2 regions of the Stenotrophomonas sp. SMYL41 genome follow, and region 2 is predicted to be linked to the other one. Evidence: riboswitches for the same ligand, from Rfam matches in the RefSeq annotation. Region 2 holds a riboswitch; the other holds the start of a gene.
The links. A riboswitch is a leader RNA that binds a small molecule or an ion and turns the genes downstream of it on or off. The one in region 2 is predicted to bind S-adenosylmethionine.
Positions count from the first base shown of each region.

Region 1 (4,192 bases), on a different contig from region 2:
CGAGCACGGTTTCCACTTCATCCAGCAGCTCGATCGGGTCCTTGCCCTCGCGGTCGAGCTTGTTGATGAAGGTCATGATCGGGGTGTCGCGCAGGCGGCACACTTCCATCAGCTTGATGGTGCGTTCTTCCACGCCCTTGGCCACGTCGATCACCATCAGCGCCGAGTCCACCGCGGTCAGCACGCGGTAGGTGTCTTCGCCGAAGTCGGCGTGGCCGGGGGTGTCGAGCAGGTTGACGATCTTGCCTTCGTACGGGAACTGCATCACCGAGGAGGTGACGGAGATGCCGCGCTCCTTTTCCAGGGCCATCCAGTCGGACGTGGCGTGGCGGGCGGCCTTGCGGCCCTTGACCGAACCGGCCATCTGGATCGCGCCCCCGAACAGCAGCAGCTTTTCGGTCAGCGTGGTCTTGCCTGCGTCAGGGTGGGAAATGATGGCGAAGGTGCGGCGGCGCGACGCTTCGTTGGCGACTTCGGACATGGCAGTGGCGCCCGCCCGGGGCGCTTTTCAAAGAGATAAGCGCCCGATTATACCGGCCGGGGCCGGTCAGCGCCCGGTACCGCCTTCAGCCGCGCCCTGGCGGGCGAACTGCAGTTGGCCCTGTTCGGCGAAGATGCGCACCGGCACCGAGCGCAGGTTCATGCCCCGGTTGACCTGCACCACGAAGTGCAGGTGCGGCGCGCTGCTGTAGCCGCTGTTGCCGGACAGACCGATCGGCTGCCCGGCCCCTATCGCCTGGCCGCGACGCACACGCATGCCGCCGGCCTGCAGGTGGCCGTACAGGGCCATGCTGCCGTCGCTGTGCAGCACGCGGATGAAGTTGGCGCGGGCACCATCACGTTCGCGGTCCTGGCCGTTGCCACGGAAGCCATCCTGGATCTGCATCACCGTGCCCTCGCGCGCGGCCAGCACCAGGGTGCCCTCCGGCAGCGCGAAGTCGACCGCGTCGCGGTTCTCCTCGTCGTCATGGCTGAAGCGTCCCTGCGGCGCCTGGTCCACGCGCAGGCGGGCCGCGTCGAACGGCAGGCGGTAGGCGACATCTTCGGCCTGTGCGGCCGGGTTGCCCGGCACCGACTGCAGGCGCAGATCGAGCATGCGGCCATCGATCGGGGCGGGCAGGTGGCCGACCACCAGGCTGCTGTCGCCCTGGATCAGCGACTCGACCGGGAGGCCTTCAACCGGGTGCCCAGGGGCGGCGCGCAGCTGGATCTGCAGCGGCCCCGCCAGCCCGTTGTCGATGCGGGCCTGCCACTGCCCGCCGACCGGCTGCAGGCGCAACCGGGCCATGGGGGCGGTGACCTCAGCGCTGGCTGCGCGGGTGGCCGGGACAGGCGAGGGAACCAGTCCCCACCCCTGGCGCCAGTCGCCGGCGTGTGCGGTCGCGCTCGCCAGCAGAGTCAACAGCAGGCAGGACAGGGGCAGGCGCGGCATCGGCGTTTCCAGCGAAAAGGACCGCCGGGACTGTAGCTGATCCTGAACGGGACGACCGCGACGGCCTTCGCATAGTGTTCCTGAAAATATTCATCGCTTTATCCGTATGAAGGGATTGACAGTGCGGAAAAGGGCTGGCATCGTGGCTCCACCATCGAGACCGGCAGAGGGACAGGCCCTTTGAAGCCGGGGCAGCCCGCAGGCGCGCAAGCGTCTGCGTAGGTGCCAAATCCTGCGGGGACCGTGGCGTCCACCGAAAGATGGTTCGAACCATGCACCACACGTGCATCTCGAACGTGGGCCCCGCGAAGGCTCGATGGCCGATTCCCCAACCGGATCCCGCCATGAGCTTCGCCGCCAGTACCGCCATTCGCCCCGAACCCTTTGTCCCCGTCAGCGTGCCGGTCGAAGACCGCGTGCATGCCGAGCGCGGTGAGTTCGCCGCGGTGCTGTCGATGCGCCACGCAGGCCCCAGCCCGGTGCGCCTGCGCTATGAGTGGGTCGGCCCGGCCAATGCACCGGTGGTGGTGCTGGCCGGTGGCATTTCCGCCCACCGCCACGTGGCGTCCAACGCACAGTTCAGCGAGAAGGGCTGGGCCGAAGACCTGGTGGGCAGCGGCCGGGCGCTGGATCCGCAGCAGCTGCGCGTGCTGGCCTTCGATTTCATCGGTGCCGACGGTGCACTGGATGTGCCGATCGATACCGCCGACCAGGCCGATGCATTGGCGCTGCTGCTGGACCACCTCGGCATCCGCGCGCTGAAGGCGTTCGTGGGCTACTCCTACGGCGCGCTGGTCGGCCAGCAGTTCGCGATCCGTCATCGTGCCCGCGTGCGCCAGCTGGTGCTCGCCAGCGGCGCGCACCGACCGCATCCGTATGCCGCCGCCTGGCGCGCACTGCAGCGCCGCGCGGTCGCGCTCGGCCAGCTGCAGTGCGGCGAAGACCATGGCCTCGCCCTGGCGCGGCAGTTCGCGATGCTCAGCTACCGCACGCCGGAAGAATTCGGCGAGCGCTTCGATGCCGCGCCGGAGGTCATCAATGGCCGCGTGCGCGTGGCCGCCGAAGACTATCTCGACGCCGCCGGTGCGCAGTACGTCGCGCGCACGCCGGTGACCGCCTACCTGCGCCTGTCCGAATCGATCGACCTGCATCGCGTTGATCCCACCGCGATCCTGCCGCCGACCGTGGTGGTGGCGGTGGAGGGCGACCGCCTGGTGCCGCTGGCCGACCTGGTCGGCCTGGTCGAAGGGCTGGGTCCGCGCGGCAGCCTGCGCGTGCTGCGCTCGCCCTACGGCCACGACGCCTTTCTCAAAGAAACCGATCGCATCGACGCGATCCTCGCCACCGCCTTCCGCACTTCTGGAGAGTCCGCATGAGCCTGCACGCCAACGAGCCGTCCTGTAGTCGTACCACTGCCGCCGTCCGTGCCGGCATCGATCGGGACACCGCGCATGGCGCGGTCACGCCGCCGATCGTGCTGTCGTCGAACTTCAGCTTTGAAGGCTTCGGCAACAAGCGCCAGTACGACTACACGCGCAGTGGCAACCCGACCCGCGACCTGCTCGGCGAGGCGCTGGCCGAACTGGAAGGCGGCGCCGGCGGCGTCATCACTGCGACCGGCATGGGCGCGATCAACCTGGTGCTGAACGCGCTGCTTCAGCCGGGTGACACCCTGGTGGTGCCGCACGATGCCTACGGTGGCAGCTGGCGCCTGTTCAATGCGCTGGCAAAGAAGGGCCACTTCGAGCTGGTCACCGCCGACCTGACCGATCCGCGTGCGCTGGCGCAGGCGCTGGCCACGCAGCCGAAACTGGTGCTGGTGGAAACCCCGTCCAATCCGCTGCTGCGCATCACCGACCTGCGTTTCGTCATCGATGCCGCGCACAAGGCTGGCGCACTCGTGGTGGTTGACAACACCTTCCTGTCGCCGGCCCTGCAGCAGCCGCTGTCGTTTGGCGCGGACCTGGTGCTGCACTCCACCACCAAGTACATCAACGGACACAGCGATGTGGTCGGTGGCGCGGTGGTTGCGCGCGATCCGGCGCTGCACGAGCAGCTGGTGTGGTGGGGCAATGCGCTGGGCCTGACCGGCTCGCCGTTCGATGCCTTCCTGACCCTGCGCGGCCTGCGCACGCTGGACGCGCGCCTGCGCGTGCACCAGGAAAACACTGCGTCCATCGTTGCCCTGCTGGACCAGCATCCGGCGGTCGGCGCGGTGTACTACCCAGGCCTGGCCGATCACCCGGGCCACGCCATCGCCGCGCGCCAGCAGAATGGCTTCGGCGCGATGCTGTCGTTCGAACTGGCGCACTGTGCCGGTGATGATCCGCACGCGGCGGTGCGTGCGTTTGTCGACGGACTGCGCTGTTTCACCCTGGCCGAATCGCTGGGCGGCGTCGAAAGCCTGATCGCGCATCCGGCCACCATGACCCATGCAGCGATGACCGCCGAAGCACGCGCAGCGGCTGGCATCAGCGAAGGGCTGCTGCGCCTGTCGGTTGGCATCGAGGCCGAGCGTGACCTGCTGGCGGACCTCGGCGCTGCGCTGCAGCGCGCCGAAGCCGTGATCGATGCGGCTGCGCGCCGCAAACAGGTGGTGGATGCATGAGCGCGCTCGCCGCTGAAATTCCCGTGCTGGGCGCAGGACGCCTGGCGCTGCTGGGTACCGGCACGGTCGGCTCGGCCTTCGTGCAGCGCTACCAGTTGCTGCAGGCACGCGGGCTGGAACTGCCCAGCGTGCAGTGGCTGGCCAATTCACGT
Region 1 covers NZ_JAWIRX010000016.1:65,451-69,642, reverse strand. The annotation lists gene V3B30_RS17300 (peptide chain release factor 3) at 1-481, opposite strand, end outside; gene V3B30_RS17295 (M23 family metallopeptidase) at 548-1,432, opposite strand; SAM riboswitch class I at 1,581-1,699, shown strand; gene V3B30_RS17290 (homoserine O-succinyltransferase) at 1,777-2,808, shown strand; gene V3B30_RS17285 (O-succinylhomoserine (thiol)-lyase) at 2,805-4,040, shown strand; gene V3B30_RS17280 (homoserine dehydrogenase) at 4,037-4,192, shown strand, end outside.
Region 1: it holds a riboswitch for S-adenosylmethionine, as region 2 does, so the genes downstream of both, V3B30_RS17290 (homoserine O-succinyltransferase) here and V3B30_RS14470 (homoserine O-succinyltransferase) in region 2, are expected to answer to the same signal.

Region 2 (4,192 bases):
CCCTTCTGCAGCTGCTTGAGCTTGAGCGGATCGCGCAGGCGTGCACGGCGGAACAGTTCCGGGGCGAAGTTGGGAATGCCGGTGAAGGTCACCGCTTCACCTTCGGTGAAGGTGTCGCCGATGGAAATGGTGCCGTGATTGTGGATACCGATCACATCGCCCGGCCACGCCTCGGCAGCGATCTCGCGGTCACTGGCCATGAAGGTCAGCGCGTTGGCCAGCTTCATTTCCTTGCCGGTACGTACGTGGAAGGTCTTCATGCCGGCGCTGAAGCGGCCCGAACAGACCCGCATGAACGCCACGCGGTCGCGGTGCTGCGGGTCCATGTTGGCCTGGATCTTGAACACGAAACCAGTCAGCTTGTTTTCTTCCGGGGCGATCTCGCGACCGGTGGTGGAGCGCGCCTGCGGTGCCGGTGCGTGTTCGACGAAGAAGTCCAGCAGCGGCTGCACGCCGAAGTTGTTGACGCCCGAGCCGAAGAACACCGGGGTCTGCTTGCCCTCGCGATAGGCCTGCAGGTCGAACGGGTGGCTGGCGCCCTGCACCAGTTCCAGTTCGTCACGCAGGTCGGCCAGCATCTGCGCACCGATCTTCTCGGCCAGGCCGGGGGCATCGATGGACGGGAAGATGGTCGAGTCCTGGCGGGTGAAGTTGCGGCCCGGTTCGTACAGGTGCACTTCGCCGGTCAGCAGGTGGACCACGCCCTTCAGGCGCTGGCCCATGCCGATCGGCCAGGTCACCGGGGCGCACTGGATGCCGAGCACGGTTTCCACTTCATCCAGCAGCTCGATCGGGTCCTTGCCCTCGCGGTCGAGCTTGTTGATGAAGGTCATGATCGGGGTGTCGCGCAGGCGGCACACTTCCATCAGCTTGATGGTGCGTTCTTCCACGCCCTTGGCCACGTCGATCACCATCAGCGCCGAGTCCACCGCGGTCAGCACGCGGTAGGTGTCTTCGCCGAAGTCGGCGTGGCCGGGGGTGTCGAGCAGGTTGACGATCTTGCCTTCGTACGGGAACTGCATCACCGAGGAGGTGACGGAGATGCCGCGCTCCTTTTCCAGGGCCATCCAGTCGGACGTGGCGTGGCGGGCGGCCTTGCGGCCCTTGACCGAACCGGCCATCTGGATCGCGCCCCCGAACAGCAGCAGCTTTTCGGTCAGCGTGGTCTTGCCTGCGTCAGGGTGGGAAATGATGGCGAAGGTGCGGCGGCGCGACGCTTCGTTGGCGACTTCGGACATGGCAGTGGCGCCCGCCCGGGGCGCTTTTCAAAGAGATAAGCGCCCGATTATACCGGCCGGGGCCGGTCAGCGCCCGGTACCGCCTTCAGCCGCGCCCTGGCGGGCGAACTGCAGTTGGCCCTGTTCGGCGAAGATGCGCACCGGCACCGAGCGCAGGTTCATGCCCCGGTTGACCTGCACCACGAAGTGCAGGTGCGGCGCGCTGCTGTAGCCGCTGTTGCCGGACAGACCGATCGGCTGCCCGGCCCCTATCGCCTGGCCGCGACGCACACGCATGCCGCCGGCCTGCAGGTGGCCGTACAGGGCCATGCTGCCGTCGCTGTGCAGCACGCGGATGAAGTTGGCGCGGGCACCATCACGTTCGCGGTCCTGGCCGTTGCCACGGAAGCCATCCTGGATCTGCATCACCGTGCCCTCGCGCGCGGCCAGCACCAGGGTGCCCTCCGGCAGCGCGAAGTCGACCGCGTCGCGGTTCTCCTCGTCGTCATGGCTGAAGCGTCCCTGCGGCGCCTGGTCCACGCGCAGGCGGGCCGCGTCGAACGGCAGGCGGTAGGCGACATCTTCGGCCTGTGCGGCCGGGTTGCCCGGCACCGACTGCAGGCGCAGATCGAGCATGCGGCCATCGATCGGGGCGGGCAGGTGGCCGACCACCAGGCTGCTGTCGCCCTGGATCAGCGACTCGACCGGGAGGCCTTCAACCGGGTGCCCAGGGGCGGCGCGCAGCTGGATCTGCAGCGGCCCCGCCAGCCCGTTGTCGATGCGGGCCTGCCACTGCCCGCCGACCGGCTGCAGGCGCAACCGGGCCATGGGGGCGGTGACCTCAGCGCTGGCTGCGCGGGTGGCCGGGACAGGCGAGGGAACCAGTCCCCACCCCTGGCGCCAGTCGCCGGCGTGTGCGGTCGCGCTCGCCAGCAGAGTCAACAGCAGGCAGGACAGGGGCAGGCGCGGCATCGGCGTTTCCAGCGAAAAGGACCGCCGGGACTGTAGCTGATCCTGAACGGGACGACCGCGACGGCCTTCGCATAGTGTTCCTGAAAATATTCATCGCTTTATCCGTATGAAGGGATTGACAGTGCGGAAAAGGGCTGGCATCGTGGCTCCACCATCGAGACCGGCAGAGGGACAGGCCCTTTGAAGCCGGGGCAGCCCGCAGGCGCGCAAGCGTCTGCGTAGGTGCCAAATCCTGCGGGGACCGTGGCGTCCACCGAAAGATGGTTCGAACCATGCACCACACGTGCATCTCGAACGTGGGCCCCGCGAAGGCTCGATGGCCGATTCCCCAACCGGATCCCGCCATGAGCTTCGCCGCCAGTACCGCCATTCGCCCCGAACCCTTTGTCCCCGTCAGCGTGCCGGTCGAAGACCGCGTGCATGCCGAGCGCGGTGAGTTCGCCGCGGTGCTGTCGATGCGCCACGCAGGCCCCAGCCCGGTGCGCCTGCGCTATGAGTGGGTCGGCCCGGCCAATGCACCGGTGGTGGTGCTGGCCGGTGGCATTTCCGCCCACCGCCACGTGGCGTCCAACGCACAGTTCAGCGAGAAGGGCTGGGCCGAAGACCTGGTGGGCAGCGGCCGGGCGCTGGATCCGCAGCAGCTGCGCGTGCTGGCCTTCGATTTCATCGGTGCCGACGGTGCACTGGATGTGCCGATCGATACCGCCGACCAGGCCGATGCATTGGCGCTGCTGCTGGACCACCTCGGCATCCGCGCGCTGAAGGCGTTCGTGGGCTACTCCTACGGCGCGCTGGTCGGCCAGCAGTTCGCGATCCGTCATCGTGCCCGCGTGCGCCAGCTGGTGCTCGCCAGCGGCGCGCACCGACCGCATCCGTATGCCGCCGCCTGGCGCGCACTGCAGCGCCGCGCGGTCGCGCTCGGCCAGCTGCAGTGCGGCGAAGACCATGGCCTCGCCCTGGCGCGGCAGTTCGCGATGCTCAGCTACCGCACGCCGGAAGAATTCGGCGAGCGCTTCGATGCCGCGCCGGAGGTCATCAATGGCCGCGTGCGCGTGGCCGCCGAAGACTATCTCGACGCCGCCGGTGCGCAGTACGTCGCGCGCACGCCGGTGACCGCCTACCTGCGCCTGTCCGAATCGATCGACCTGCATCGCGTTGATCCCACCGCGATCCTGCCGCCGACCGTGGTGGTGGCGGTGGAGGGCGACCGCCTGGTGCCGCTGGCCGACCTGGTCGGCCTGGTCGAAGGGCTGGGTCCGCGCGGCAGCCTGCGCGTGCTGCGCTCGCCCTACGGCCACGACGCCTTTCTCAAAGAAACCGATCGCATCGACGCGATCCTCGCCACCGCCTTCCGCACTTCTGGAGAGTCCGCATGAGCCTGCACGCCAACGAGCCGTCCTGTAGTCGTACCACTGCCGCCGTCCGTGCCGGCATCGATCGGGACACCGCGCATGGCGCGGTCACGCCGCCGATCGTGCTGTCGTCGAACTTCAGCTTTGAAGGCTTCGGCAACAAGCGCCAGTACGACTACACGCGCAGTGGCAACCCGACCCGCGACCTGCTCGGCGAGGCGCTGGCCGAACTGGAAGGCGGCGCCGGCGGCGTCATCACTGCGACCGGCATGGGCGCGATCAACCTGGTGCTGAACGCGCTGCTTCAGCCGGGTGACACCCTGGTGGTGCCGCACGATGCCTACGGTGGCAGCTGGCGCCTGTTCAATGCGCTGGCAAAGAAGGGCCACTTCGAGCTGGTCACCGCCGACCTGACCGATCCGCGTGCGCTGGCGCAGGCGCTGGCCACGCAGCCGAAACTGGTGCTGGTGGAAACCCCGTCCAATCCGCTGCTGCGCATCACCGACCTGCGTTTCGTCATCGATGCCGCGCACAAGGCTGGCGCACTCGTGGTGGTTGACAACACCTTCCTGTCGCCGGCCCTGCAGCAGCCGCTGTCGTTTGGCGCGGACCTGGTGCTGCACTCCACCACCAAGTACATCAACGGACACA
Region 2 covers NZ_JAWIRX010000012.1:14,315-18,506, reverse strand. The annotation lists gene V3B30_RS14480 (peptide chain release factor 3) at 1-1,238, opposite strand, end outside; gene V3B30_RS14475 (M23 family metallopeptidase) at 1,305-2,189, opposite strand; SAM riboswitch class I at 2,338-2,456, shown strand; gene V3B30_RS14470 (homoserine O-succinyltransferase) at 2,534-3,565, shown strand; gene V3B30_RS14465 (O-succinylhomoserine (thiol)-lyase) at 3,562-4,192, shown strand, end outside.